3 regions of the Cupriavidus sp. GW821-FHT07C08 genome follow, and region 3 is predicted to be linked to each of the others. Evidence: predicted binding sites of a transcription regulator. Region 3 holds the regulator's gene; each other region holds the start of a gene.

Region 1 (9,883 bases), on a different contig from region 3:
CCTACCTGGCCCCTGCGCTGGTTGGCCAGGATGCCACCAACGTGCATGGCGCGATGGCGCGCCTGGGCAAGGTCGCGCGCGGCAACCGCTTCGCCAAGTCCGCGCTGGAGACCGCATTGCTGGATGCGCAGGGCAAGCGCCTGGGCGTGCCGCTGGCCACGCTGCTGGGGGGCGCGGTGCGCTCGACACTGCCGGTGCTGTGGACGCTTGCCAGCGGCGACACCGCCCGCGACATTGCCGAGGCCGAGCAACTGCTGGCCGAGCGCCGCCACCATACCTTCAAGCTGAAGATCGGGCGGCGCAGCGTGCGCGACGACGTGGCCCACGTGGCCGCGATCAAGCGCGCGCTGGGCGACCGGGCGCGCGTCACCGTCGACGTCAACCAGGCCTGGAACGAGGCCGACGCCGCCACCGGCATCGCCATGCTGGAAGCCGCGGGCATCGACCTGATCGAGCAGCCGACTCCGCGCGAGCAGCGCATGGCGCTGGCCCGGCTGGCCGCGCGCTTCGTGGTGCCGATCATGGCCGATGAAGCGGTGTGCGGCCCGGAAGACGCGATGGAACTGGCGCGCATTGGCGGCGCCGACGTGTTCGCGCTGAAGATCGCCAAGGCCGGCGGCATCTTCGGCATGCTGCGCACCGCCGCGGTGGGCGACGCCGCCGGCATCGCGCTGTACGGCGGCACCATGCTGGAGGGCAGCGTCGGCACCATCGCCGCGGCGCATGGCTTCTGCACGCTGCCGCAGCTGGCCTGGGGCACCGAGCTGTTCGGACCGCTGCTGCTCAAGGACGATATCGTGCAGCAGCGCCCCGAGTACCGCGACTTCAGCCTGCATCTGCCCGAAGGCCCCGGCCTGGGGCTGGCGCTGGATGAAGACAAGCTGGCGCACTACCGGCGCGGCTGAACTGGCAGGCAACTTCCCCGCATGACACGCCATATGCGCGGGGCGCATCAAGCAGTGAGGAGACTATGAAAACGTTATTCCAGCGGCTGGCAAGCACCGGCCGCGCAGGGGCGCTGGCACTGGCTGCCGGCCTGTCGTTCGCCGCACCGGCCGCGCACGCGGCCTATCCCGACCACCCGATCCGCTGGATCGTGCCGTTTCCCGCGGGCGGTGCCATGGACAACATCGCGCGCACGCTGGGCGAAGACATGTCGCGCACGCTGGGCCAGGCCATTGTGGTCGAGAACCGGCCGGGCGCCGGCGGCAATATCGGCGCCGAACTGGTGGCGCGCGCGCCCGCCGACGGCTACACACTGATCATCGTCGCCAACGGCATGGCCGTGAACCCGGCGCTGTACGGCCGGCTGAGCTACGACCCGGTCAAGGACTTCGCGCCGGTGTCGCTGCTGGCGGTGGTGCCCAACGTGCTGGTGGCCAGCAAGGCGCGGCGCCAGGAAAGCACTGTCAAGGACGTGGTGGCGCACGCCAAGGCGGCGCCGGGCAAGTACACCTATGCCTCCGCGGGCAATGGCACCTCGATCCACCTGGCGGGCGAGCTGTTCACCTCGATGGCCGGTGTCGACATGCTGCATATCCCCTACAAGGGCAGCGGCCCCGCCATGACGGACCTGCTGGGCGGGCAGGTCGACTACATGTTCGACAGCATCACCTCGGCCAGGCCGCATATCGAATCGGGCAAGCTCACGGCGATCGCGGTCACCACCAGCAAGCGCTCAAGCGCGCTGCCCAATGTGCCGACGGTGGCCGAAGCCGGCCTGCCGGGCTATGAACTGTCGCCCTGGTTCGCCGCCTTCGTGCCGGCGAAGACGCCGCAGCCGGTCATCGACACGCTCAACCGCGCCATGCTCGAGGCGCTGCGCAAGCCTGCGGTGCAGAAGCGGCTGGCGCAAATCGGCGCCGAGCCGATCGGCAGTTCGCCGGCGGTGCTGCGCGAGCACCTGGCGAAGGAAACCGAGAAGTGGGGTGTGCTGATCCGCCAGCGGGGTATCCGGGCGGATTGAGCGGCCTGGACCAGCGCGGTTCATAGGGGGGAGTCCCCCGGAGATGCTCCGGGGGAAGGTCATTACCCAGCCCCCCGTCTCCCTGGCACATAATGTGCGTAAGATGCCAGCCGAAAGGCACACTCGAGCGGATCACCCGCCGGCACTGAGGGGAGACAATGAGCAGTTCAACCGACAAGTTCTCGGCCACCATGCGCGATGGCCTGGCCGATCTTGCCCGCCGCCTGCGCTTTGCCATGGAGGAGGGCGCGATCTGGCTGGACGAGCAGCGCATGATCCTGATCCATACCGCCGCCCTGGGCGCCCTGCGCAAGGAACTGGTGGACACCCTGGGCATGGAGCGCGCGCGCGGCCTGTTCACCCGCATGGGCTTCCATTCGGGCATGCGCGATGCGGAGGTCGCGCGCAAGCTGCGCGCCGGCCACAGCGACTTCGGCCAGCTGGAGATCGGGCCCTGCCTGCATACCATCGAGGGGGTGGTGCGGGTCACGCCGGTCAAGGTCGACATCGATATCGCCGCCGGCATCTACGATGGCGAATTCCTGTGGGAAGACTCCTTCGAGGGCGACGTCCACCGCCAGCTGTTCGGCATCGTCGACGAGCCTGCCTGCTGGATGCAGATCGGCTACGCCACCGGCTACACCTCGGCGCTGATGGGGCGCACCATCCTGTACCGCGAGGTCGAGTGCATCGCCTGCGGGCACCCGCACTGCCGCATCATCGGCAAGCCGGTGGAAGCCTGGGAAGACGGCGCGCAGGCACTGGCGCTGTACCAGCCCGATCCCGTAATCGAGACCATCATCGCCCTGCAGAGCGAGGTCGAGCACCTGCGCGCGCTGCAGGGCACCCCGGCCACGCCGGCCGACCTGGTCGGCACCTCGCCAGGCTTTCGCGCCGCCTGGAGCCTGCTGCAGCGCGCCGCGGCCAGCAACGTGACGGTGCTGCTGCTGGGCGAGACCGGCGTGGGCAAGGAGCGGTTCGCGCAGGCATTGCACAGCGTGAGCGGGCGTGCCGACAAGCCCTTCATTGCCGTGAACTGCGCGGCGATTCCCGACGAGCTGATCGAGTCCGAGCTGTTCGGCGTGGAAAAGGGCGCCTTCACCGGCGCCAGCCAGTCGCGCCCCGGGCGCTTCGAGCGTGCGCACGGCGGCACCCTGTTCCTGGACGAGCTGGGCGAGCTGTCCGCCTCGGCCCAGTCCAAGCTGCTGCGCGTGCTGCAGGAAGGCGAGGTCGAGCGCGTGGGTGGCACCGGCACGCGCAAGGTGGATGTGCGGCTGGTGGCCGCCACCAATGTCGACCTGGCCGAAGCGGTGAAGCAGGGCACCTTCCGCAAAGACCTGTACTACCGCCTCAATGTCTACCCGGTCACGATCCCGCCGCTGCGCGAGCGCCTGGACGATATCCGGCCGCTGGCCGAGCGCTTCGTGGCCCGCTATGGCGCGCGCCACGGCAAGCGCATCGTCGGCATCACCGACCGCGCGCTGGCCGAGCTGCGCCACTATGACTGGCCCGGCAATGTGCGCGAACTGGAGAACGTGATCGAGCGCGGCGTGATCCTGGCCAGCCAGGGTGGCCAGATCACCGCCGACCACCTGTTCCTGCCGGGCACCGTGGCACCGGTGGTGGATACCGCGCCGCGGCTGGGGGCGGGCGGCACCTTGCCAGACCTGCGCGAAGCCGCGGTCCATGCGCTCCTGGACCAGATGTCCGAGCAGCAGCTGGCGCTGGGCGACGTCGAGACCGTGCTGATGGAGGCGGCGATGCAGCGGGCCGACGGCAATATGAGCCAGGCCGCGCGGTTGCTGGGCATTACGCGGCCGCAGCTGGCGTATCGGTGGAAGATGCGCGGTACGCGTGGGGGCAACGGCCACGGCAACTGAGGCCGCTTTCAGGCTTCAAATGCCGATGGTTTGCTCCCTCTCCCGCTTGCGGGAGAGGGAGCGCGCCGGTGGTCATCAACATCGATCGCGTCATCACGCGCCTCGAATCCTCCCTTCTTCCCCACTTGATCATTTGATGCATCCCCTCCCGGCCGCGCATCGGCCCGAAGTTGCCCGATGCTGCACCGCGCCAGCGATTTTTCCCTGTCAGATCAAGTCTTCTCACCTATGTTGCCCACGCACGCTGCTGCGCCGCAGGGCAATCCCATCCGCATCGGTTCGCTGCCCGCAAACGCCCGCCCAGCGCGGCTTTTGATCATTTGATCAAGGCCTGTGCGCAGCTTCATCAATTCATCGATGCGTTTCGTGCGGACCTTTCCGGGTTAACGCGCACGCTCGCCACCGCCAATTCCCCGCAAACCTTGTCCCACAACGCTTCGCGCTCGCTGGCACGGTCTTCGCAGTAAGGCCTGCGTCCAGCCAACGCAAAGGAGCGCGCCATGAACACCCCGTCGGTTCCCCTGTTCGAAGCCACGCCGCGCTATGTGCGGGTCGACGGCCGCACCCCCGAAGGGTTTGTGCAGTTCGCCTTCAGCGTGGCCGACCCCGAGCTCAACGTCGAACTGATCATGCCGGAGCCGATGTTCGAAGCCTTCTGCTGCGTCAACCGCGTGCGCTTCCTGCCCCCGCTGGAAGCCGCGCCGCAGCCGCAAGCCGACGACTGACGCCGCAGCCACCGCATCACAAAGAGAGAAGGGATACAGGAGACCAAGCGATGCAAGTCGATATCAAGACCCAGCAGATCCAGCCGCTGCGCCAGACCTACGGCCATGTCGCGCGCCGCTTCGGCGACAAGCCGGCGTCGCGCTACCAGGAGGCGACCTACGACGTGCAGTCGGAGGTGAACTTCCACTACCGCCCCACCTGGGACCCCGGATTTGAGCTGTATGACAAGCGCCGCACGGCGATCGTGATGCAGGACTGGTACGCGCTGAAGGACCCGCGCCAGTTCTACTACGGCGCCTACGTTACCGCGCGCGCGCGCCAGCAGGATGCAACCGAGAAGAGCTTTGCCTTCGTCGAGAAGCGCGGGCTGCTGCAGGCGCTGCCGGCCGAATGGCAGGAACGCCTGGCCACCGGCCTGCTGCCGCTGCGCCATGTGGAGTGGGGCGCCAACATGAACAACTTCTACTGCGCCGACTATGGCTGGGGCACGGCCATCACGCAGGCCTGCACCTATTGCGCGATGGACCGCCTGGGCATCGCCCAATACCTGTCGCGTATCGGCATGCTGCTGGACGGCAATACCGGCGTGGCACTGGAGCGAGCCAGGATGGCGTGGCTGGAGAGTGCCGCGTGGCAGCCGCTGCGCCGCTTTGTCGAGCACACCTTTGTCACCGAGGACTGGTTCGAAACCTTCGTCGCCCAGAACCTGGTGCTCGACGGGCTGCTCTACCCGCTGGTCTACCAGCATGCCGACGCGGTGATCGCGCGCGCCTGCGGCACCGGGCTGGCGGTGCTGACCGAATTCATGAACGACTGGCGCGACGAGCACGCACGCTGGGTCGATGCCGTGATCCAGGCCGCCGCGGCCGAGTCCGATGCCAACCGCGTGCTGCTGTCTGGCTGGGCGCGCGCCGCCTGCGCCGAGGTGGCGCAGGCGCTGGTGCCGGTGGCCGATGCGCTCACCGGCGAGGACGGCGCGCAGATGGTGGCGCTGTGCCGCGAGCAGTTCGAAGTCCGCCTGGGCAAGCTCGGCCTGGCTGCCTGATCCGCCCACAACGAATCCCACGGAGACACGCCATGTCAGCCACCGCTGCCAACGTCTACATCGCCCTGCAGAACAACGACGACACCCGACCCATCATCGACGCCATCACCGAGGCCAACCCGCATGCGGTGGTGTCGCAGTTTCCCGCCATGGTCAAGATCGACGCCCCCGGCCACCTGACCATCGTGCGCGAACTGGTGGCCGGCAAGCTAGGCCGCGACTGGGACCTGCAGGAGATCCACCTGAACCTGATCTCGCTGTGCGGAAACATCGACGAAGACGAAGACGCCTTCACGCTGCGCTGGAACGCCTGATACCGCAGCGGCATAGAGAACATCACGGAGACATCATGGACGCACGCAAGAAGCTCAACCTGCGCGAGAAGTACGCCTCGATGACGCGGGACCTGGCCTGGGAAACGACCTACGAGCCGATGGACAAGGTCTTCCCGTTCGACAAGTACGAGGGCATCCGCATCCACGACTGGGACAAATGGGAAGACCCGTTCCGCATGACCATGGATGCCTACTGGAAATACCAGTCGGAGAAAGAGCGCAAGCTGTACGCGATCATCGACTCGTTCGTGCAGAACAACGGCCACCTGAACGTATCCGATCCGCGCTACCTGAACGCGCTGCGGCTGTTCCTGACCGGCGTGACGCCACTGGAATACGCCGCCCACCGCGGCTACGCGCACCTGGGCCGGCATTTCCGCGGCGCCGGCGCGCGCGTGGCGGCGCAGATGCAGTCGGTCGACGAACTGCGTCACGCCCAGACCCAGCTGCACACGCTGTCGGTCTACAACAAGTACTTCCACGGCTTTGGCGAATGGCGCCACATGCACGACCGGGTCTGGTACCTGTCGGTGCCCAAGTCCTACTTCGAGGACGCGATGAGCGCGGGGCCGTTTGAGTTCATCACCGCGATCTCGTTCTCGTTCGAGTATGTGCTGACCAACCTGCTGTTCATGCCGTTCATGTCGGGCGCCGCCTACAACGGCGACATGGCCACGGTGACCTTCGGCTTCTCCGCGCAGTCCGACGAGTCGCGCCACATGACGCTGGGCCTGGAAGTGGTCAAGTTCCTGTGCGAGCAGGACCCCGGCAATATCCCGATCCTGCAGAAGTGGCTGGACAAGTGGTTCTGGCGCGGCTTCCGCCTGCTCACGCTGGTCGGCATGATGATGGACTACATGCTGCCCAAGCGCGTGATGTCGTGGGCCGAGGCCTGGGAGATGTACTTCGAGCAGGCGGGCGGGGCGCTGTTCAAGGACCTGGAGCGCTACGGCCTGCGCATGCCCAAGTACCACGAAGTGGCCACCAAGACCAAGGACCGCATCACGCACGAGGCCTGGGCCACCTTCTACAACTACGCGGGCGCGGCCGGCTTCCACACCTGGGTGCCCAAGGCGGACGAGATGGCGTGGCTGGCCGAGAAGTACCCGCAGACCTTCGAGCGCTACTACAAGCCGCGCCTGGACCACTGGCAGGAGCGCCAGCAGGCCGGCGACCGCTTCTACAACGCCACGCTGCCGATGCTGTGCCAGACCTGCCAGATCCCGATGGTGTTCTCGGAGCCGGACGACCCGACCCAGACCTGCTACCGCGAAAGCAGCTACCACGGCATGAAGTTCCACTTCTGCTCGGACGGCTGCAAGGACATCTTCGACGACGAACCCGCCAAGTACGCGCAGGCCTGGCTGCCGGTGCACCAGATCTACCAGGGCAACTGCGGCGGCGCCACGCTGGAGGACGTGCTCAAGTGGTACCGGCTGAACCCGGGCGCTGACAACCTGGACTTCGAGGGCTCGCAGGACCAGCGCAACTGGAACGCGTGGAAGGGCATCGGGCCTGCCGCAGATGCCGCAGATGCCGCAGATGCCGCTTGAGGCCGCCTGAAGCGGCCCCGTCAAAACACAAGGAGACAACCATGCCCGTCGTATCCATCGGCGACTACGCCTTCGAGGCGGCCGACCGCGAGGCCGTGTTCCACGGCAACCGCCTGCTCTATATCGGCTGGGACGGCCACCTGCTGTTCTGCGCCCCGCATTGCTTACCGTTCCCGCCGTCGATGCCGCTGCGCGACGTGGTGGACAAGGTGCTGCCCGGCGTCTACGGCTACCACCCCGACTTTGCCCGCATCGACTGGGGCCAGGTGCAGTGGCTGCGCGGCTGCCAGCCCTGGCAGCCCGACCTGGACCGCTCGCTGGAAGAGAACGGCCTGGGCCACAAGGACGTGATCCGCTTCCGCACGCCGGGGCTGGACGGCATCGGCGGCAGCCACAGCTGAGGCGCACGGGCGAACGCACCACCGGAAGGAGACCAAGATGTATTCGCTGACCATTGAACCGATCGGGCAGACCATCCCCATCGCTCCCGGGCAGACCGTGCTGGACGCCTGCCTGCGCAACGGCGTGTGGCTGCCTCATGCCTGTTGCCACGGCCTGTGCGCCACCTGCAAGGTGCAGGTGGTCGACGGCGAGGTCGAGCAGGGCGAGGCCTCCAGCTTCGCGCTGATGGATTTCGAGCGCGACAACGGCCAGTGCCTGGCCTGCTGCGCGACCGCACAGTCGGACCTGGTGATCGAGGCCGACATCGAGGAAGACGCCGATGCGCTGGGCCTGCCGCTGACCGACTATCGCGCCGAAGTTGTCGAGACGCGCGCCCTGACGCCCACCATCCTGGGCATCTGGCTGCGTGTGAAGGATGGCGGACGCACGGCATTCCAGGCCGGTCAGTACGTCAACCTGACCGTGCCGGGCTGCGACCAGCCGCGCGCGTTCTCGCTGGCCAACGCGCCCGGCGACGACCTGGTCGAACTGCACGTGCGGCGCGTGCCGGACGGGCAGGCCACCGGCTATCTGCACGACCAGCTGGCGGTCGGCGACGAACTGTCGTTCTCAGCGCCCTATGGCCGCTTCTTCGTGCGCAAGTCGGCGCAGGTGCCGATGCTGTTCCTGGCGGGCGGCTCCGGCCTGTCCAGCCCGCGCGCGATGATCCTGGACCTGCTGGCCGCCGGCGAGACCCTGCCGATCACGCTGGTGCAGGGCGCGCGCAACCGCGGCGAGCTGTACTACGACGCCGAGTTCCAGGCGCTGGCGCGGGCCCACCCCAACTTCCGCTACGTGCCCGCGCTGTCGGACGAACCCGCCGACAGCGGCTGGAGCGGCGCGCGCGGCTACGTGCATGACGTGCTGCAGCAGCTCTACGCGCAGGACGGCAATGCCGACTTCCGCGGCCACAAGGCCTACCTGTGCGGGCCGCCGCCGATGATCGAGGCCTGCATCCGCACGCTGATGCAGGGCCGGCTGTTCGAGGCGGATATCCACACCGAGAAGTTCCTGTCCGCGGCCGATGCGCAGAACAGCGCGCGCAGTCCGCTGTTCAAGATCTGAGGAGGCCGGCCATGCATACCGTCGAGATCGCCGGCAGCGGGCTGCGCTACCCCTGCGCGCCGGAGCAGAACCTGCTGCGGGCCATGGAGGTGCTGGGCCAGCGCGGCATCCCCGCCGGCTGCCGCGGCGGCGGCTGCGGCGTGTGCAAGGTCCGCATCGAGGCCGGCGACTACCACGCCGGCAAGATGAGCCGCGCCTGCCTGACCGAAGCGGAGCAGCGCGACGGGCTGGTGCTGGCCTGCAAGACCTTTCCGGACAGCGACATCCGCCTGCGGCCGGTAGCCCTGCTGCAGCGCTGCCTGGAAAAGCAGCGGCGGCGCGAGCAGGGCCGGTAGCAAGCGAACGAAGCACAAGCAAGGAAGGTGGCACCCACACAACGCCACCCCACCACACCAGGAGACCCATTATGGCATTGACAGGCGTATTGCGACCGGGGCACGTAGCCCTGCGCGTGCTGGAGCTGGAACCGGCGCTGAAACACTACACCGAGGTACTCGGCTTGATCGAAACCGCGCGCGATGCGCAGGGCCGGGTGTTCCTGAAGGCATGGGACGAGCACGACCACCACAGCGTGGTGCTGCGCGAGGCCGACAGCCCGGGCATGGACTACATGGGCTTCCGCGTCGACAGCGGCCACACGCTGGAGCGGCTGGCGCAGGAGGTGGAGCAATCCGGCCTGGCCACCGACTGCCAGTGGATCGCCGCGGGCGAGCACCCGCATACCGGCGTGCGCTTTCGCTTCACCATCCCCACCGGCCATGCCATCGAACTGTTCGCCGACAAGGACAAGCCCGGCTGCAGGACCGGCGACCTCAACCCCGACCCCTGGCCGGACGACCTGCGCGGCATGGCGCCCAGCCGCTTCGACCACT
Region 2 (9,883 bases), on a different contig from region 3:
CCTGATCACGCCGGACGAAATCAAGATCGGCATCATGCCGGGCCACATCCACAAGAAGGGCCGCATCGGCGTGGTGTCGCGCTCGGGCACGCTGACGTACGAAGCCGTGGGCCAGCTGACCGCGCTGGGCCTGGGCCAGTCGTCGGCTGTCGGCATTGGTGGCGACCCCATCAACGGCCTGAAGCACATCGACGTGATGAAGATGTTCAACGACGATCCGGAAACGGACGCCGTGGTCATGATCGGCGAGATCGGTGGTCCGGACGAAGCCAACGCGGCTTACTGGATCAAGGAAAACATGAAGAAGCCGGTGGTTGGCTTCATCGCTGGCGTGACCGCGCCTCCGGGCAAGCGCATGGGCCACGCCGGCGCGCTGATCTCGGGCGGTGCCGATACCGCCCAGGCCAAGCTGGAAATCATGGAAGCCTGCGGTATCAAGGTGACCAAGAACCCGTCGGAGATGGGCCGCCTGCTGAAGGCAATGCTGTAAGACGTACCTTGCCATTCCCGCCAGCGCGGGGATGGCGCACCAGGCAATGCCCCCGCCCGCGCGGGGGCATTGTCATTCTGGCGCAGCGGGGGTCAGGGATACCCCCTAGGCGAAACATGACACGATTGAAATGTAATCGAAAGGTTCGTGCGGTAAACAGTCATGTTCGTATTTTGAGACATCCGAAACCCCGTCAGATGACGGGTGTGCCACCTAAAAAAATCGAGGAGCCCTGCCGTGGAGTTGCTGTCTTCCACCACATTCTGGATTGCGTTGGGATCGATCATCCTGACCAATATCGTCCTGTCCGGCGACAACGCGGTGGTGATCGCGCTCGCCTCGCGCAACCTGCCGCCCGCCCAGCAGAAGAAGGCCATCTTCTGGGGCAGCGCCGCCGCCATCATCATGCGCGTGGTGCTGACCGTGGCCGCGGTCAAGCTGCTGAGCCTGCCGTACCTGAAGATCGTCGGCGCCGTGCTGCTGGTCTACATCGGCGTGCAGCTGCTGACCGGCGATGACGACGAGGAAGGCCACGACGGCAAGGACAATATCTGGGCCGCCATCCGTACCATCCTGATCGCCGACCTGGTGATGTCCCTCGACAACGTGGTGGCCGTGGCCGCCGCTGCGCAGAAGGGCCCCGAGGGCAGCCAGCTGATGCTGCTGATCATCGGCCTGGGCCTGTCGATTCCGCTGATCGTGTTCGGCAGCACGCTGCTGCTCAAGGTCATGGAGCGCTTCCCGGTCATCATCGTGCTGGGCGCCGCGCTGCTGGGCTACCTGGCCGGCGAAATGCTGGTCAGCGACCCGGTCGACGCCGCCTGGTTCGAAGTCCACGTGCCGCACGCCCACCTGGTATTCGGCGCCGCCGGCGCGATCCTGGTGGTGCTTATGGGCAAGCTGCTGAGCCGCCGGTCGGCACAGACCGCCTGACGAGGTTCCGCCCAGGCGAGAAGGGCGGCCAGCTGGCCGCCCTTTTTCATTGGTGCGCCGGCAAGGCGGCCGTCGGTGCCTTGGCCAACTAACTCATGTGAGTGATCGCACATTTTGTCGCTTCGTGCGGTGGTAGGGGGCGCAAGTGACAAATTTTGGCGCATACGGCATGCATCCCCCTGTCGGGTGACGAAATTTGTCGCTTTTCACCTCCTACGGATGGGGGATGCCGCTGGCACGCTTACTGCTCAATAGTCCCCGCGTCACGAAACCGAAGACGTGCAACGCTCAACTAAAATCTCTTCGAGGGGTCAAATCATGCAACGGGTACAACAACTGAAGAAGCTGGGCCGTCGTGTCCAGAAGGGCTTTACGCTGATCGAACTGATGATCGTGGTGGCGATCATTGGTATTTTGGCGGCGATTGCGATTCCGCAGTATCAGGATTACACAGTTCGGGCAAAGGCTTCCGAAGGTCTCACACTTGCCTCTGCGGTAAAGACGGCCATTGCCATGGCTGCCTCGGGTGGTGACATTAGTGCCGCGTCGAATGCGGCGCAGGCAGGTGCTGATGCCCTCGGTATTCCCCTTCCTGCAGGCTTTGCCAGCAATCTGGTAGCCACGATCGCAGTTGCCGGCACAAGCGCGGCTGGCGCGACTCCGCAAACTGCAACTATTACCATTACGTACAAGGCGGCTGCTGGGAATATTCCTCCTGCGCTGGGTGGTAAGACAGTCATCCTGCTCGGCACCTTTACCGCCGGGGCAGCGACGTGGGCAATTGACACGGCCAACTCGACTCTGGCCGCACAGTATCTGCCTAAGGTCTAATTTCAGTACGTTCCTTAAAGAAAAAGCGCCTTCGGGCGCTTTTTCTTTGCCTACGCTCCAAGCTATCATGCGCCTTTCCCCTAACCAGGCGCCTCAATGCCGCCGTCCCGGACAACTCTCCCGTCGGCCGCCCTCATCGCAGCAATCGCCATTCCGCTGCTAGTCTCCCGGCACACACTGCCGCTTGCGACGTTCTATGGCGAATGGACCGGCGCGCTCGGTGCGATCGCTGTCCTAGCCATCTATGCAGTGCGACGGTCTGCAGCATCGCCTTTCGGCTCGATTCCGTGGGTCTCGATTTTGTTTCTCTGGCTGGTCGTCGTCAGCCTTGTACTCAGCGTCACCGGCAACCCTGATATCACCGGCAGCCGCCATGTTACTGTTCTCACGCTGGTTCTTGGCGCGATGGTGACGTGTGCATCGTGGGCGTACTGCCGCGCATCGCCTGCATCCAATCTGGAGATTGCTGACACTCTCGCTATCGCGTTCCTCATCGCTGGCCTGCTTGGTGTCGTGACGCAGTGGGTGCAGCTCTTCCACCTCGAACCCCGTGCCTTTGGCCTCGTCTCCACCTACTTCTACGATAACAACCGCCGCCTCTGGGGCAACCTGAACCAACCCAACCACCAGGCCACCGTTGAAGGCCTGGCGCTGGTGGCATCAGTGTGGCTGGCCTCGCGGGGCCGCCTGCGTTTCCCGATGTGGCTCGCCGCCGTGGCCTTGCTGGAAAGCGGCATCGTGCTGTCCGGCTCGCGCACCGGCGTGCTGCATGTTGGCCTGGCTGCGGTCTATGCACTGGTCGCGGCGTGGCTGGCACGAGGCGGGCGGCGCGACTCGGATCCAATGCAGCGGCCAGTCGGTCTGCTCGTCGTAGCCGTAGCAATGGTGGCGATGCTGCTGATCCTGCAGCCCGCAATCCGCGCGGCAGGACAAGCCTTCGACTGGCGCCTGTTCGACACCATCGCGCAACTCGAAGCCGAAGACCAGATGTCCGCGCGCGGCGCGCTGTGGACCCACGCGCTGGCAATGTTCCGCTCCCACCCCTGGTTCGGCGTCGGCTGGGGCGAGTTCGGCTGGGCGCAATTCCAGCAGATGCAGCAAGTCGGCGTGAAGGTGGAGATGTCCCTGCACGCCCACAACGCGATCCTCGACCTGCTGGCGAAGACGGGCATCGTCGGCACCGCCGGCGTGGGCCTGATCCTGCTGGCGTGGCTATGGCGCGTGATTCGCGTGCGCTTGTGGCACGGCGATAACGAAGAGCGCAAGCAGACCGTGCTGGTGCTCACCTGGCTGGCGATGCTGTGCGCGCATTCGATGCTCGAATACCCGCTGCATTACCTCTATTTCTTCCTGCCGTTCTGCTTCATGCTCGGTTGGCTGGAGCCGTCAGGATTCGGGCGTTGGCGCGTGCCGATGCCAGTGGCACGGGGGCTGGCGATCGCGTTTGTCGTGGTGGCTGTGGCCGTGCTGGCCACCATGTGGCAAGACTACCGCCGCGCCGAAGCCCGCGAATACGCCAGCAGCGAAGACCGCCGCAATGCCTTGCCGATGCCGCGCTTCTGGTTCCGCCAGTACGCGCAGGCCGACGCTGCCGGCCAGGCCACCATCACGCCGGCCAATGCGGCAGAGTTGTTGCCCGCCCACATCGCCGCCGTCCACCTGCTGCCCACGCCGACCATGATCGCGCGCACCGCATGGCTGCTGGCGCTGACCGGCGATCCTGCGCAAGGCCGCCAGTGGATGGAACGGCTGCGCTGGTACTACCTTGGCGATGAAGTCGCGCAATACGCCGAGATTGCGAAGGCATGCCGCGATCTGGCACCAGACCAACGTCCGCAGGCATTCTGCGCATGGGTTGGCGACCGTTCGCGTCGGTACTCCGAGTGGCCCCGGGACTGACCTAATAGTACGGATACGGGCTGTAATAGACCGGTGGCGGGGGCGGCGGATAGTAGTACCGTGGTGCCGGCGGTGGCGCAGCGGCGACGCGTCCGGGAGCGGGCACCCGGTTGCCGCTGGCGTACATGCACTGGACATAGGCGGCATCGTATTGCTGCTGCGTGCCGTAACCGGCGTACTGGGCATTGCCCGCGCCGACTGCCGCGCCAGTCAGCAGGCCGACGCCTGCACCCACCGCCGCACCCGAACCGCCATTAAAGGCCGCGCCCGCCGCTGCGCCCAGCGCGGTACCGACCACGGCGCTGCCGACGGCAGCATTGTTGGCGGCCTGCGAGGATGAGACACCGCCCACCCGCCCGAAGGCGAACTGGCGGCAGTTGTAGTCGTCGGCGCGGAACTGGTCGAAGCTCTTGCCGGTGCCCGGCAGCACCATCACGCTGGGGCCGGCAGGCATCACGGCGCAGGCGCCGAGGGTCAGGGTGGCCACGGCCAGCGTGGCCCGGGTCAGGGCATGCATGGTGTCACCCCGCGTCAGGAGTTGGGCGGCGGTTGGGCCGGTACGCGGTGCCAGCCGCCGGGACAGGACTGCACGTACGGGTAGTAGCCTTCGGGCTGGTTGCAGTGGTACCACCAGCCCTGATCCTGCGGCACGGCGTTGTCCGGGCCGGGGGCCGGCACCGGGCCGTTCGGGCCCTGTTCGATGTACTCCTGTGGCGCCGCGGGCACGGCGACCATCGGGGCCGGGTAGTAGTAGGGGGCCGGGTAGGCGTAGGGATAGCCACCGTAGAACACGCCGGGCCCGAAATAGAGGCCCACGCCGACGCGCGTGCGCGTCTGGATAAAGGCGCCACGTGCGTCGCTATCGTGCCAAGCGGCATCGTGGAAATCGGCCCGCCCGGCAAGGGCGGCGCCGCTCGCGGCCGTTGCCGCCATTGCCAGGGCCAGCTGGCAGAGCATGCGCCCGTTCATGGTATTCACCTCATCCCCGCACACACCGCATGGCGCGCCACGGGCAGAGACGCCGGCCGCGAAATGCGCCGGCCCGCAATCGTATTGAATACCAAATTGTCACGCGCCGGCGCCGGCGCGGCGTACGTGGAAATGCGGCGTTACCTTTATTACCGGGGAACGACAGTGGCGTAAGACGGTGTGATACGGCGCAACGGGGCGCCTGGCGATCGGTGTCTTCGGGCAATGGGAAGCACTGCTGGGTGCTTGTTTGCACCCTGAATGCTCCCCACTGCCTTCCTGCTACTAGGAAGCACTAGACAGGATGAGCTATGGGATCCACATGACACCCGAGATCGGCAAGGCGTTTGAGCAGGCGGCGGATGGTCTTCTCGGCATGATGGCGGTCGAAGTAATCAGGGCCAAGGTCGGCGTACTCAACGCCATCCCGGAGCATGTGGTAGGCGGCCGTGAGCATGGAGGCAGCCACCGCAAGGATGGCCTTCTTGGCGCCGCGCCGGGCCTTAATGCGCAGGAACTGAGCACGCAAATAGCTGGTCTTGACGCGCACCGCGGCCCAAGCGGCGGTGACCAGGGCGGTCTTGAGCCAAGTGCCGCTCTTGCGCACGCGCGTGCTGCGCCGCTTGCCGGCGCTCTCGTCATTGCGCGGGCACAAGCCGGCCCAGGACACCAGATGGCCAGCATCGGGAAAGCGCGTCATGTCGACGCCGATCTCCGCCAACAGGACCCGGGCGGTCAAGTCGCTAACCCCGGGGATCGTGGTCAGCAGGCGGGCGCGCTGTTGGATCGGCGCCAGCGCTTTTCCCACGACGGCGTCGAGCTCGGCCAGCGTGTGCTCCAGAGCGCCGATGATGTCCAGGTGCAGCTTGAGCATCGTGCGGTGGTGCTCGGTAATGCGTCCGCGCAGCGCCTCGCGCAATTCGGCGCTCTTCTTTCGGGCGTTGCCTTGGGCCAGGGCGGCAAGCCGCTCGGGATCGTCCTCGCCGTTGACAATGGCCTTGAGCATGGCGCGGCCGCTGTGTCCCAGCACGTCCGAGAGTACGCTGCCCAGCTTAAGGTTGGCGTCTTCAAGCACTTTCTGGATGCGCAAGCTGTGCTGGGAGATCTCGCGCACGAGCTGCTTGCGGGTGCGGGTGAAATCGCGCAGTTCCTGAATGGCGGCCGGTGGCACGAAGCTGGAGCGGATCAAGCCGTGGGCGAGCAGATCGGCAATCCACATCGCGTCGTTGACGTCGGTCTTGCGGCCGGGCACGTTGCGGATGTGCTGGGCGTTGGCCAGCACCAACTCGAAGTTGCCCTCGAGGATGTGCCACACCGGCTTCCAGTACACGCCAGTAGCTTCCATGGCCACGTGGGTGCAGCCGTGCAGCGCCAGCCAGTCGGCCAGCGCCAGCAGTCCGGCGGTGGTGCTGTCAAAGCTGCGCACTTCCTGGTGCGCTGGCGCCGAGACGCAGCGCACGCAGGCCACGATGGTGTCCTTGTGCACGTCCAGTCCGGCGCAGCGAGGAAAGAGTACTTGCATGGAGCCTCCTGCCAGAGTCAATGGCATCGGCAGCAGCCCTCGTCGTCGAAATCTACTAGACGTGTTCCAGGGTGTTGCCACCCGTGGTCACAATTCGGGGTGCTCGCAGGGCTGCGGGTCCAACTATTCAACGGGCTCGGCACCAAGCAGGAGCCGACCTCGTTGCCGATACCTGGCGACATCTTATCCCGAGCCAATCTCGCAATGCGTCGGCCGCAAGTCCGCTTCATCCTTCGGGGTCGGGCGCGCCTGATGGACAACTATTCAGCAAACAAGTCTGGGCCAAATACTTCGTAGTGAATGCGTGCCTCATGGATGCCCAGGTTCTTGAGTGCATCATGCTGCATTCGCATAAACGGGATCGGACCGCAGATGTAATAGTCGGCATCGGGCAGGGAAACCGCTTTCTCAATCAGCTTCACATCGACCAGTCCTGGGTAGTCATAGTCGCGTCCCTGCACATCCTGAAGCAGTGGCTGGTCATAGAACACAAAAAGATCGAAGTTCTCGTTTGCCTTGGCCGCTTCACGCAGCCGGTCGCGCATGGCGTGCACTGCACTATTGCGTGCGCCGTGAACGAACACCACGTGGCGCTGTGGATCCTGTATTGCCCGCTTAAGCATGCTGACCATGGGTGTCAGCCCCACGCCGCCGCTGATCAGGACAATCGGTGTCCTGGCGTTGACATCGATATGGAAGCTTCCATACGGCGCAGCCAGCCTGACCTCATCCCCGACATTGACGTGATCATGCAGCAGGTTCGAGACATAGCCCGGTGGCTGCGTCCCGCCAGCTTCACGTTTGACGGAGATCCGATAGCTCCGCCCGTTTGGCATGTCCGACAGGCTGTACTGGCGAATTTGCTGCAACCCGAGCGCGGGCACATCCATCGCGACGCTGGTGTATTGGCCGGGTTCGAAGTTCAACACCGGACCACCATCGACCGGCTCAAGGATGAATGACGTGATCACGTCGCTTTCGGGGCGCTTCTCGCGAACCACAAAGGTGCGCCACCCCTTCCAGCCACCCGGTTGTTCCGACGAACGCTCATATAGCTCGCTCTCCATGCCCATCAGTACATCGGCCAGGTTCCCGTAGGCTTGCGCCCATGCCGAAATGATTTCCTCGTTTGCGGCGTCGCCCAGGACTTCCTTGATGGCCGCCAGCAGGTGTTCCCCAACAATCGGGTACTGTTCCGGTTTGACGCCGAGACTCGCATGCTTGTTGGCAATGTTCTGCAGCACGGCCATCAGGCTGCCCGGGTCCTCGATATTCTCCGCATACGCGTAGACCGCCCGCGCTAGCGCCTGCTGCTGCTGGCCCTGTTCCTGGTGGGCCATGTTGAACACGTTCTTCAGTTCGGGATGCGCTTCAAACATGCGTTCGTAGAAGCACTTGATGATGTCGTAGCCGTGTTCGGCCAGCACCGGTGCGGTGGCCTTTACGATGTCCTTCGTCTTCTGGGTCAACATGGTCGATCTCCTTTGCGCGGACGTGGGGGCGCCAGATCGCGCGGGGCTGGACGGTTGCCTGCCTCGTCGGTTTGATCGATGTAGTCTAGGTGAGAGGTTCCTGACGGCGCAACGCGAAGCCATGGGCAAGGCTTGAACGACGGCGCTTCCGTGGACGAGCCCGAAGCCGGTTACGCTGAAGCACTTCCGCGTCTTGCCATTACGATTTACCCCGATACGGGACGTAAGGCGGTTCCCGTAGACTGAGCCCAAGTCGGAACGAACTTAGCCAAAGGCGGCCACCCATATGGGCCGCAACCCCACGTCTACTTCGTTCCGACGCCCGACCCACCAACCCGCTTCGGCGGGTTTCTTGTTTGCGCTTCCTGGTTTTGCCGCGAGCCGGGTGATCGCCATATCCATTTCTTGGTGTCGCCCGCCACCCAGTCGCTGCAAGTTTTTTTCTGACAGAGAATTAGACGGGAAGATATATGAGGCGATCGCTGCGCAGGACTGGGGCAAGGCGCAGGACTTGGCAGTGACGCCGCGCCAGAAGCAGATGGTGATGGAGGCCGTCACATTGGGCAAAAAAACGCGCCACCGTTAGGTGACGCGAACCACTTGGGCAACTATCGTGATTACTTCGCCTTGGGGTATCCCACGTAGTAGATACCGATGACGTTTCCGCCGGCATCCCGGATGGGTTCATACCCGGTGATATAGGGCTTGCCGAGAATGTCTGCGTCACCGTAGTAGGCACCGCCGCCACGTATTGCGGCGCTGGCCTTGCCCTTGGGATCAAGAACGGTCCCAACCGCCCTCGATCCGTCATCCTTCTGCACATTCGTCGTCACACGGACGAAGTCATCGCCACTCTTGACGAACAATGTTGCTGTGCCGCCGTGTTCCTTCTTGACTTCGTCAACCACGGCGAAGTTATTGTTCATCTTGGTCGCGCCAAAGTACAACGCTGGCGCGGGTTTTCCGGCAACAGCATCTTCTCCTTTAACCCCCGGTGTGCCCAATTTGGCCGTCTTCGCCTTCAGTGACTCCATGGCCTGCTTTACGTTCTCTGGCGATTGCGCATGACTCATGGCAGGGACAAAGATCGGCAACGCGATTGCATAGATTACGAGGGCAATCCATCGCCTGATAGCACCTGCGGGACTTACCTTTGCCATTGTGTCCCCTATTTTTCTCAGCGTTGCCGACGCGGCGGGGCGGCAACGTCCCCGGGACCGGGCGGAGCACCCATTCGTCCGGTTGGAGTATAGACAGCGGCAAAACCGGTGTGCGACGTAGCAGATCGCACGCAGTCGAATCGTGTCTTCGGTACCGCCACGCATCGACGGACAGACCTCAACGACATAGCGTTCGAGAACAGCCCCAAGGGGGTCGATTCGGCTTCGCTTCGGTTGACGTAACTGCCACGGTCCATCTCCGCTTCCATGGACCGAGCCCATCACGTAGTGCCCGCCGCCACCCAATCCCCCGACTTGCCCCCATGCTTTTCCAGCAACTTCACATTGCCGATCACCATGCCGCGGTCCACTGCCTTGCACATGTCGTAGATCGTCAGCAGCGCCACCTGCACGCCGGTCAGCGCTTCCATCTCCACGCCGGTCTGGCCGCGGGTTTCGGTGCGCACGGTGCAGGCGACGGTGGCGGTGGCCTCGTCCAGCGCGAACTCGACCGCCACCTTGGTCAGGCCGATCGGGTGGCAAAGCGGGATCAGGTCGGCGGTGCGCTTGGTGGCCATGATCGCCGCCACACGGGCGATGCCGATCA
Region 3 (9,883 bases):
GCCGTGTCGATTCGATCGAGCGCATCCACGAGGCCACCGACACGCTGGAAAGCCGCATCGCCGAGCTCGAGGAAGTGCTCAACGGCCTGGACGAGCGCAGCGGCCGTATCGAGGGCTACGCGCAGCGGCTGCTGCGGCCGACGGCCTCCGCCGACAGCGCGAGCCTTGCGGTGGCCTGATCCTGAAGCCGGTATATCATGTGGCGCCGCAATTAGCGGCGCCTTTTTCTTTGGTGCGCCGCGCGCCCCCGCGCTTCAGAACGTTTTACCCAGATGCCCCGCAAACCAGTCCCCCGCGCCGTTCCCGCCATCCCCGACGATATCCGCGTGCCGCCCGACTTCGGCGCCCGCGTGGTTGACTGGCAGCGCCAGCATGGCCGGCACGACCTGCCGTGGCAGAACACGCGCGACCCGTACCGCATCTGGCTGTCGGAGATCATGCTGCAGCAGACCCAGGTGAGCGCGGTGATCGACTACTTCCAGCGCTTTGTCTCGCAGCTGCCCACGGTGCAGGCACTGGCGGCGGCGCCTGCCGACCAGGTCATGGCGCTATGGGCGGGGCTGGGCTACTACTCGCGCGCGCGCAACCTGCACCGTTGCGCCATGCAGGTGGTGAGCGAGCACGGTGGCCGTTTCCCGACCGATCCCGCGGTGCTGGCCACGTTGCCCGGCATCGGCCGCTCCACCGCCGCGGCGATCGCCGCGTTCAGCGCCGGCGTGCGCTCGCCGATCCTGGACGGCAACGTCAAGCGCGTGTTCGCGCGCTGCTTCGGCATCCACGGCCATCCGGGCGAGCGCATGGTGGAAACGCGCATGTGGCAGCTGGCCGAGCTGGCCTTGCCGGCGGCAGGCCCGCGCCAGGCCGAGGACATGATCGCCTATACGCAAGGGCTGATGGACCTGGGCGCCACGGTGTGCTCGCGCGGCAAGCCGGCCTGCCTGGCCGATGCCGGCGCGTGCCCGCTGTCGGCCGGCTGCGTGGCGCGCCGCGACGGGCTCACCGGCGTGCTGCCCACGCCCAAGCCGCGCGCGGCCATCCCCGAGCGCAGCACGGTGATGCTGCTGGTGCGGCGCCAGCGCGAAGTGCTGCTGCGCCTGCGCCCCGGCAGCGGCATCTGGGGCGGGCTGTGGAGCCTGCCTGAGATGCCGGTCGACAGCGTGCCCTTCGACGCCGAAGCCGCCGAGGCGGCCGCGCTCGACTATGCCAGCGCCTTCGGCAAGCCCGCACGCGCCGCGCTGACCGGCGAGCTGACCCATGTGTTCACGCACTTCCGCCTGCTGATCCGTGCCATCCGGGTCGATGTGAGTGCGGACGGCGCAAGCCTGATGGCGCAGGACAGCGCCGCAGAAGCCGCGCAGCGCTGGATCTCGCTTGACGATCTCGATGCGGTGGGGACGCCCGCGCCGGTGCGCAGGCTGCTGGAGGACCAGGCGCGCGGCGGGCTGTTCTGAAGCCTGGCGGAGTCTCGGGGATCCGCGCCTAGAGCATGTGGTTCTGGCGCATGTAGCGATGCACGATCTCGATGCGCATGCCGGCATCGGGTAGCGCCATCAGCATCTGCTTTGCCTTGAGCGGCACCGGCAGCAACTCGCACAGCCGGTTGGCGACCCAGCTCGGGTCGTCCCACAGGTAGGGCTCGTCGAACGGCAGCCGGTCAGGGTGCTCGGCGTGCAGCCGCGTGACAATGCGCCGCAGCGCATCCAGGCATTCGCCCAGCAGCTCCAGCTTGCAGTCGATGATGTCGGGGGGCAGCACCTCGGCGCGGGCGACCAGCAGGCCGTCGTCGCGGGTGTCATGGCTGACGATATGGAAGCGCTCGCGGCCGCGCGCGCGGATCAGCAGCACGCCCAGCTGCTCCATGTTGCAGTCGACGATTTCCGCCAGGCAGCCGACCAGCTCGGGCACGGTAGGCTGGTCCGGCCGGGCCACTTCCTCGCCGCTTTCGATCAGGCAAACGCCAAAGGGCGTGTTGTCGCGCAGGCAGTTGCGCACCATGTCGACATAGCGCGCCTCGAACACGCGCAATGGCAGCCGTCCACCGGGAAACAGCACGGTGTGCAACGGGAACAGCGGCAGGTTGTCGAGCGTCCGTGGCGGATCTTCTGATCCCGTGGGACGGTAGAGGTCGGTCGAGGACATGCAGTGCCAGCTTGGGTATCGCGCAGCAATGGGCCAGCCGGCCAACGCGGCGCGCAGATGCCAGTGATGCCAGTGGGCAGTCCCGCCTGCGTCAGCCCGCCGGTGCGAGCTCTCGGTGTCTCACCAGCACATTACCATGCGCCCGGAAGTAGTTGGCAAGCCTTTCCGCAATATAGACCGAGCGATGCTGGCCGCCGGTGCAGCCGATCGCCACGGTCAGGTAGCTGCGGTTGTCGGCAATGAAACTTGGCAGCCACTTTTCCACATAGGCGCGGATATCCTCGGCCATTGCCAGCACCATTGGCTGGGCCTGCAGGAAGTCGATCACCGGCGTGTCGCGCCCCGTCAGCGGGCGCAAGGCCAGGTCGTAATAGGGGTTGGGCAGCGAGCGCACGTCGAACACCATGTCCGCATCGCTGGGCACGCCATGCTTGAAGCCGAACGACTCGAACAGCAGCGTCAGCCGCTGGCTGTCGTCGCGGATCAGCTCCTTGATCCAGCTGCGCAGCGTATTGGTGCGCACATTGCTGGTGTCGATGCGGTGCGCGGCCTCGGCCAGCGGGCTCAGCAGCGCGCGCTCCATCTCGATCGCTTCCATCAGCGCGGTGTCGTTGAAGCCCGGTTCACCGCCCGGGCCCGGCATGCCGTCGGTACGCCCCGACAGCGGGTGGCGGCGGCGCGTCTCGGAGTAGCGCTGCACCAGTGCGTCGGTGCTGGCGGTCAGGAACACCACTTCGACCTGGTGCTCCGCGGCCAGCGCGCGCACGGTGTCGGGCAACTGGTCGAGCGACTCGCGGCTGCGGATGTCAGTGGCGACGCCCAGGTGCGTATAGCCCTGGCTGTCGAGGTAGCGGGTCAGTTCCGGGATGAACTGAGCCGGCAGGTTGTCCACGCAGTAGTAGCCTGCGTCTTCGAGCACGTTCAGTGCGACGGACTTGCCGGAACCGGATATGCCGGTGATGAGGATGATGCGCATAGCAACTGAAGCATAGCATCACGTGATGAAGGCGTCATGACACCACGCGCAAAGCAAGCATGGCGAACCTCGCGGTTCGCCATGCTTTTGTCGTCAGCTTGCGGCGCTGGTTGCGGCTCAGGCTGCCTTGGACAGGCATTCCTTCATGTAGGTCTTGTATTCGTCGCCCTTCTTGCCCTTGCCCGACTTGCTGCAGGAGGCCATTTTCTCCTGCTGGGTCTTGGACGCGCCCTTGGACAGGCATTCCTTCATGAACGCCTTGCGTTCGTCGCCCTTCTTGCCGGCGGCTTGCGTATTGCAGGCCTTCATCTTGTCCTGCTGGGCGTTGGCTGCGGGCTTGTCCGGGGTAGCCGGGGTGGCGGGCGTGGCAGGCATGGCCGGCGTTGCCGGTGCGGTGGCCGCCGGCTTGGCTGGCGTCGCGGGAGTTGCCGGCGTGGCGGTGGTCTGTGCAAAAGCGCTGGCGGCGATCATCGGGGTGACCAGCGCGCACATCGCGATCAGTTTCTTCATGCTTGCTCTCCTGGGTGTGGAAAACTTCATGGCCGCGCGCCATTGCCGGCGTTGCAGCTTCCGTAACGGGCGCGATGCCCATTACAGCACAAAACGGAGCATGCCTGAAGAACGTTGACGCCCTGCGTCAACGCCGTTGTAAGCAAATGAAAACGCTGGGGCTCAGAGCAGGCGGCCCTGGCCGCGCGAAACCGCATCGGCCTGCATCGCGGCGCGCTGCCGGTCCATGAAGTCGCGCAGCGTATCGATGCCGCGCAGGCGCAGGATGGTATTGCGCACCGCGGCCTCGACCAGCACGGCCAAGTTGCGCCCGGCCGCCACCTGGATCTTGACCATGTGGATCGGCAGGCCCAGCACGTCCAGGTATTGCGAATCGAGCGGCAGCCGCTCGAACTCGCCGTCGTTGCGGCGCACCAACTGCACCACCAGTTTGATCTTCATCTTCCGGCGCACCGCGGTCTCACCGAAGATGGTCTTGATGTCGAGCAGGCCCAGGCCGCGCACTTCAAGCAGGTTCTGCAGCAGCGGCGGGCAGCGGCCTTCGATGAAATCCGGCCCCAGGCGCACGAAGTCCACGGCATCGTCGGCCACCAGCCCGTGGCCGCGCGAGATCAATTCCAGGCCCAGTTCGCTCTTGCCCAGGCCAGATTCGCCCATGATCAGCACGCCCATGCCCAGGATGTCGAGGAAGACCCCGTGCATGGTCACGCGCGGCGCGGAAATGCGCGACAGATACAGGCGCAGGTGGTCGATCACCGCGGCCGACGACACCGGCGTGGTGAACAGCGGCGTGGACGAGCGCGTGCAGCGCAGTTCCAGGTCGGGCGGCGGCTCCATGCCGTCGGCGATCACCAGGAAGGGCGGCTCCAGCAGGATCAGCTCGCCCATCTGGCGCTTGCGGGTCTCATCGTCCAGCCGCTGGTAATAAGTGATCTCGGGTTTGCCGAGCACCTGGATGCGGTTGGGGTGGATCAGGTTCAGGTGGCCCACCAGGTCGGCGGCGGAGGTGGCTTCGCGGGCGAACTCCACGTCGAAGGCGCGGTCCGCGCCTTCCAGGCCGGCCACCCAAGAGAGTTTGATGTCGGCTGCGTTGTCGTCGAAGATGGACTGGGAGGTGACGCCGGTGAGTTCCATGCGGTATGACTGGTGGGGCGGTTTGCGAAGCGCCTGGCGCCTGCCCGGTCTGGTGCCGGCCCGCCTGGGGGATCAGGGGATCAGGGATGCCATGCGATCAGCAGCTGATGGACGGCATCGGGCGTCGGCAGCGTGGCCAGTCCTTCGCGCATGTCGCGGTCGGAAAGCAGTTGCGCGATTTCTGACAGGATTTCCAGATGCTGCTGCGTAGCCTGTTCGGGCACCAGCAGGAAGATCAGCAGCGATACCGGCTTGCCATCCGGCGATTCGAACGGAATCGGCTCGGCCAGGCGCATGAAGGCGGCCAGCGGCTGCTTCAGGCCCTTGATGCGGCCGTGCGGGATCGCCACGCCTGCGCCCAGGCCGGTGGACCCCAGCGACTCGCGCGCGAACAGGTTGTCCGTCACGATGGCGCGCGCCACACCATGGTTGTTCTCGAAGAGGAGCCCGGCCTGCTCGAACACACGCTTCTTGCTGGTGACGCTGACGTCCAGGGTGATGTTGCCGGGTGGCAGCAATTTGGCCAAACGATTCATGGGCGATGCGCAGGATTTCAGTTAGCGGGCAGATCGTTCCGCCGGGCAGTGGGCTGGCTCCGGGCTGCCGTTGGCCTGGCCGGAGGCGTCCGGCCCATTATAGAGCAGCGACTACCCCTGTATTGTGCAGCGCAGCGGGGCAAGCCGGTGCAGAACGATACATGGTGATGCAATCGTGCCTCCGGGCCGGGAGCCGGCGCACCGATGCGGGGCGCGGCCAGGATTCCCTCTCTTTGTATGGCGCAGCATACACCTTGGCGCAGCGCTTGCGAACACTCTTGCCCATTCGGGTGAAAAGCGTTGGCTCCGGCGCCACAGCCGGGCCGCACCGCCAGTGCGGGCGCGGCATGCCGGCGGCAACCCGGAACGCGAGGGCGCAAAAAAGCCGCGCTTCGTGGCGCGGCTTGCCTGTTCAATCCTGATTCAGCAGCCCGCTGCGGGGCTGCCGGGCACGGTCATTGCTGCATTTGCGCTGCGGCCATCTGGTACTTGACCGCTTCGCGGTCGTGGCCTTGCACGCGATCCTTGTAGCGGATCACCTGACGGTCCAGCTTGTCGACGAGTGCGTCGATCGCTGCATATAGGTCTTCGTGATGCGCCTCGACAAAGATGTCCTTGCCCTTGAGATGTAGATTGATTTCCGCGTACTGACGCCGGTCCTTTTCCTTGTGGTTGTCGACAGAGAGCAGCACGCTAACGCCAATGACCTGATCGAAATGCCTGACGATTCGCTCCAGCTTCGTTTCCACGTACTCACGCAGAGGGGGCGTGATGTCCAGGTGGTGTCCACTGATCTTGAAGTTCATAGCGCTTCTCCTTCTGAAAGAGCCTCACCAGGCAGGCGGTGGGCTCGGCTACAAAGACTTGCGGAGATTGACTGCGGGGATCTTCAGGGCTTCGCGATACTTGGCAACAGTGCGGCGCGCAACAACAAAGCCTTGCTCACCCAGCAGTTCGGCAATGCGACTGTCGGAAAGGGGATTCCTAGGGTCTTCGGCTCCTATCAGTTGCTTGATCAAGGCGCGGATGGCCGTTGATGAAGCCGCGCCACCGGTTTCGGTGGACACGTGGCTGCCGAAGAAGTACTTCAGTTCGAAAGTACCCATCGGCGTTGCCATATATTTATTGGTCGTCACCCGGGAGATGGTTGACTCGTGTAAACCCAGTGTATCGGCAATCTCCCGCAAAACCAAGGGGCGCATGGCGATTTCGCCGTGACTGAAAAAGTTCTTTTGACGCTCGACAATGGCCTGCGAGACACGCAGGATTGTGTCGAACCTTTGCTGGATGTTCTTGATCAGCCAGCGCGCCTCCTGCAGCTTCTGCTGCAGCCCGGCCGTGCCGGACTCACCCTTCGCGCCACGCAGGATTTGCGCATACATATCGTTGATGCGCAGCCTCGGCATCACATCCGGATTGAGTTGCGCGATCCAGCCGCCGCCACCCTTGCGCACGAACACGTCCGGCACCACGAAGTCGGCTTCCGGACGGCTGTATGCATGGCCAGGGTAGGGCGCCAGCGAGCGGATCAGTTCGTGTGCGGACTTCAGTGCCACTTCATCGACCTGCAGCGCTTTCTTCAGCCGCGTGTAGTCGCGTACTGCGAGCAACTCCAGGTGGTTGGTAACGATGTTCAGCGCCAGTTCGCGCTGCGGGTGCGTCAGGCGCCGCAACTGCAGGGCCAGGCATTCGGCGGCGTTGCGCGCGCCCACGCCGGGCGGGTCGAAGCTCTGCAGCAGCGTGAGGATGGCGTGGACTTCGTCGATCTCGAATTCGAGTTCTTCCGGCAACTCCGTGCAGATCTCTTCAAGCGACGCGCTCAGGTAGCCATCGTCGTCGAGCGATTCGATCAGGAAGATGGCCAGGCCCTTGTCGCGCGCCGAGATCTTCAGCGGCGTGAGCTGTTCCATCAGGTACTCGCGCAGCGTGGGCTCGGCTTCGCGCAGCTGCATCGGCGTTTTTTCGTCCTCGTCGCCCTGAGGGCGGCGGGCAAAGTCGTCCAGGCTCCAGTCGCCGCTGCCATAGTCGTCGCCGTTGCCGCTGTCGCCATAGCTGTCATCGTCACCCGCGCCGTCGGCGCGGGCCTCGCCATTGCCCTGGGGCTCTGCCGGGGCGGGCGCCGGTGCGCTCTGCAGGTTGACCGAGCCATCGGCCGCCACGCGCAGCGGGCTTTCGATCCAGTCGTTCTCGCGCTCGAGCAGCGGGTTTTCCGTCAGCGCCTGTTCGACCTCTTGCTGCAGTTCCAGCGTGGAGAGCTGCAGCAGCCGGATCGACTGCTGCAGTTGCGGGGTCAGGGCCAGATGCTGGGAAAGACGGAGCTGTAGCGACGGTTTCATGCGAGCTATTCTATGCGCATCTTTCCGTTGTTGGAACGGAAATTGCTATCGCTTTTGCGGTCCGATCGCCGCTGGCTGTGGGAGGGCCCACGCGCGCGCGAAGAGGCCTGCCGCCCCGGGCAGGCCGCTAAATCACATGCGGAAGTTCTCGCCCAGGTAGACGCGCCGCACTGCGTCATTGGCGATGATTTCTTCGGGCTGGCCCGCGGCCAGCACCGTGCCTTCGCTGATGATGTAGGCGTGGTCGCAGATGCCGAGCGTCTCGCGCACGTTGTGGTCGGTGATCAGCACGCCGATATTGCGTGCCTTGAGGAAGCTGACGATGCGCTGGATCTCGCCCACGGCGATCGGGTCCACGCCGGCGAAGGGCTCGTCCAGCAGGATGAAGCGCGGTGACGACGCCAGCGCGCGCGCGATTTCCACGCGGCGGCGCTCGCCGCCCGACAGCGACAGCGCCGGGTTGTTGCGCAGGTGCGCGATCTGCAGGTCGTCGAGCAGCGAATCCAGGCGGCGCTCAATCTCGGTCTTGGGCAGTGGCTTGCCGTTGCTCACCTGAAGCTCCAGTACCGCGCGGATGTTCTCTTCGACGTTGAGCTTGCGGAACACCGAGGCTTCCTGCGGCAGGTACGACAGCCCCATGCGCGCGCGCTCGTGGATCGGCAGGCCGCTGATGTGGTCGCCGTCGAGCACGATATCGCCTTCGTCCAGCGCCACCAGGCCCACGATCATGTAGAACGAGGTGGTCTTGCCCGCGCCGTTAGGCCCGAGCAGGCCGACCACCTCGCCGCTCTTCACGTCGAGCGAGACGTCCTTGACCACCGTGCGCGAGCCATAGCGCTTCTTCAGGTGGCGCACGACCAGCGTGCTGCCGCCGGGAAGGACGGTGGAGGCTTCGACGGAAGGCTTGTCGGCGATGGTTGCGGTATCGGTCATTGGCACAGTCTGGCGTTCAGGCGTTTCTGGCGCGGGCAGGCAAGCCGGCGCCAGGCGTCAGGGTTTGTTGGCAGGCGCGGGCGCCGGCTTCAGGTCCAGCGGCGAGCCGATGTTGCCCGTGGCGCCGGTCTTCTGGTCCTGGCGCGGCGACAGCACCGCGCGCACGCGGCCGGACGGATTGGCGGCGGCGGCGTCGCCACTGCCGCCGCCGGCGGCCGTGTAGAACTCCTTGCGGCTGTCGTAGGTCAGCACCGCGCCGCGGATCTCGTCGACCTGCTTGGCGCCCTGCAGGCGCGCCATGCGGGCATTGCCGATCAGCTTGGAGTACTCCTGCTTGCCGTCGTACTCGATGCGGTCGCCCCAGCCGTCGATGTATTCGTCGACGCCTTCGCGCTTCTGCCGGATGTAGGCCTGCTTGCCCGGCTTGGCGGTGGCCACCGCGAACTGGTAGCCCTCGGGGTCGGTGCGCAGTTCGGCAGCGTCGGACTTCAGGATCATGGTGCCCTTGGTCAGCACCACGTTGCCGGTCAGCGTATAGATCTGCTTGACGTCGTCGTAGCTGGCGTTGTCCGCCTCCAGCACCATCGGCTTGTCGCGGTCCGCGCGCTCGGCCAGGGCGGGCTGGGCCAGCAGGCCGAAGGCCAGGGCCAGGGCGAGCAGGGCCGGGGCGGTGCGTTGACGGGACGATGTCGTCAGGGAAGCAGTCATGTTGGCAGGGGTTGCTTGAGGGCGTCTGGGTACGTTGGTGCGGGTTGGCGCGGCCCCCGGGCCGGGGCTCAGGACCCCGGCGCGCGGCCCGGGGTCGGCCCGGTGATGATGGTGCCGCGTACATTGCCGAGCAATTGTACTTCGCGCGTGACGTTGTTGAAGATCAGGCCGTTGGCGGTCATCACCGACGGGCCGCGCGTCAGCTTGACCGGCTTGTCGGTCTTGACGATGTCGTCATTGACCAGCAGCTGGAAATAACTGGATGCGGCGGTCAGCTGCGGGTCCTTGGACACGTCCACGCCCTGCTGGCGCATGACAAAGCCGTTGCCGTACAGGTCGATCACCGAGCCCTCGGCGTTCATGCGGCCCATATCGGCGCGGGCGGTGACCGGCGGGCGGTCCGGCTCGTACGCGCGCATGGCGGGCCGGGTCACTTCGTAGGTCTGGTCGTCCTCGAAATGGACCATGCGCTCGCCGGTGAAGCGGATCTTGGTGCTGCCGTCCTGCGCCAGCTCGGTGGCCGAGAAGCGGTCCATGAAGTAATCAGGCTCATGCTTCTTGGTGCTTTGCGCGGCCAGGTCTTCCTTGGGGGAGTTGATCTGGACCAGCCA

The links. The regulator sigma-54, encoded in region 3, starts transcription at its own class of promoters, with help from an activator protein. The targets are predictions, from matches to a motif close to TGGCANGNAANCTGCTTT.
Region 1: the regulator sigma-54 is predicted to act here: its motif matches at 4,294-4,311, upstream of AC07UK_RS10880 (phenol hydroxylase subunit).
Region 2: the regulator sigma-54 is predicted to act here: its motif matches at 1,657-1,674, upstream of AC07UK_RS24975 (pilin).

The regions. Positions count from the first base shown of each region.
Region 1 covers NZ_JBWKQZ010000006.1:246,885-256,767, reverse strand. Annotated here, with positions in the region: gene AC07UK_RS10895 (muconate/chloromuconate family cycloisomerase) at 1-905, shown strand, start outside; gene AC07UK_RS10890 (tripartite tricarboxylate transporter substrate binding protein) at 971-1,966, shown strand; gene poxR (phenol degradation transcriptional regulator PoxR) at 2,125-3,846, shown strand; gene AC07UK_RS10880 (phenol hydroxylase subunit) at 4,347-4,571, shown strand; gene AC07UK_RS10875 (aromatic/alkene monooxygenase hydroxylase subunit beta) at 4,622-5,617, shown strand; gene AC07UK_RS10870 (MmoB/DmpM family protein) at 5,650-5,931, shown strand; gene AC07UK_RS10865 (aromatic/alkene/methane monooxygenase hydroxylase/oxygenase subunit alpha) at 5,967-7,505, shown strand; gene AC07UK_RS10860 (phenol hydroxylase subunit P4) at 7,547-7,906, shown strand; gene AC07UK_RS10855 (NADH:ubiquinone reductase (Na(+)-transporting) subunit F) at 7,944-9,011, shown strand; gene AC07UK_RS10850 (2Fe-2S iron-sulfur cluster binding domain-containing protein) at 9,023-9,346, shown strand; gene AC07UK_RS10845 (catechol 2,3-dioxygenase) at 9,418-9,883, shown strand, end outside.
Region 2 covers NZ_JBWKQZ010000022.1:64,229-74,111, forward strand. Annotated here, with positions in the region: gene sucD (succinate--CoA ligase subunit alpha) at 1-490, shown strand, start outside; gene AC07UK_RS24970 (TerC family protein) at 728-1,423, shown strand; gene AC07UK_RS24975 (pilin) at 1,742-2,254, shown strand; gene AC07UK_RS24980 (PglL family O-oligosaccharyltransferase) at 2,351-4,153, shown strand; gene AC07UK_RS24985 (hypothetical protein) at 4,155-4,670, opposite strand; gene AC07UK_RS24990 (hypothetical protein) at 4,685-5,122, opposite strand; gene AC07UK_RS24995 (IS110 family RNA-guided transposase) at 5,418-6,644, opposite strand; gene hmpA (NO-inducible flavohemoprotein) at 6,905-8,116, opposite strand; gene AC07UK_RS25005 (hypothetical protein) at 8,469-8,702, shown strand; gene AC07UK_RS25010 (Cache 3/Cache 2 fusion domain-containing protein) at 8,734-9,276, opposite strand; gene moaC (cyclic pyranopterin monophosphate synthase MoaC) at 9,558-9,883, opposite strand, start outside.
Region 3 covers NZ_JBWKQZ010000012.1:121,267-131,149, reverse strand. Annotated here, with positions in the region: gene AC07UK_RS17210 (dynamin family protein) at 1-179, shown strand, start outside; gene mutY (A/G-specific adenine glycosylase) at 273-1,451, shown strand; gene AC07UK_RS17200 (LON peptidase substrate-binding domain-containing protein) at 1,480-2,139, opposite strand; gene rapZ (RNase adapter RapZ) at 2,231-3,115, opposite strand; gene AC07UK_RS17190 (PsiF family protein) at 3,233-3,625, opposite strand; gene hprK (HPr(Ser) kinase/phosphatase) at 3,788-4,759, opposite strand; gene ptsN (PTS IIA-like nitrogen regulatory protein PtsN) at 4,840-5,295, opposite strand; gene hpf (ribosome hibernation-promoting factor, HPF/YfiA family) at 5,751-6,101, opposite strand; gene AC07UK_RS17170 (RNA polymerase factor sigma-54) at 6,150-7,631, opposite strand; gene lptB (LPS export ABC transporter ATP-binding protein) at 7,764-8,564, opposite strand; gene lptA (lipopolysaccharide transport periplasmic protein LptA) at 8,622-9,272, opposite strand; gene lptC (LPS export ABC transporter periplasmic protein LptC) at 9,341-9,883, opposite strand, start outside.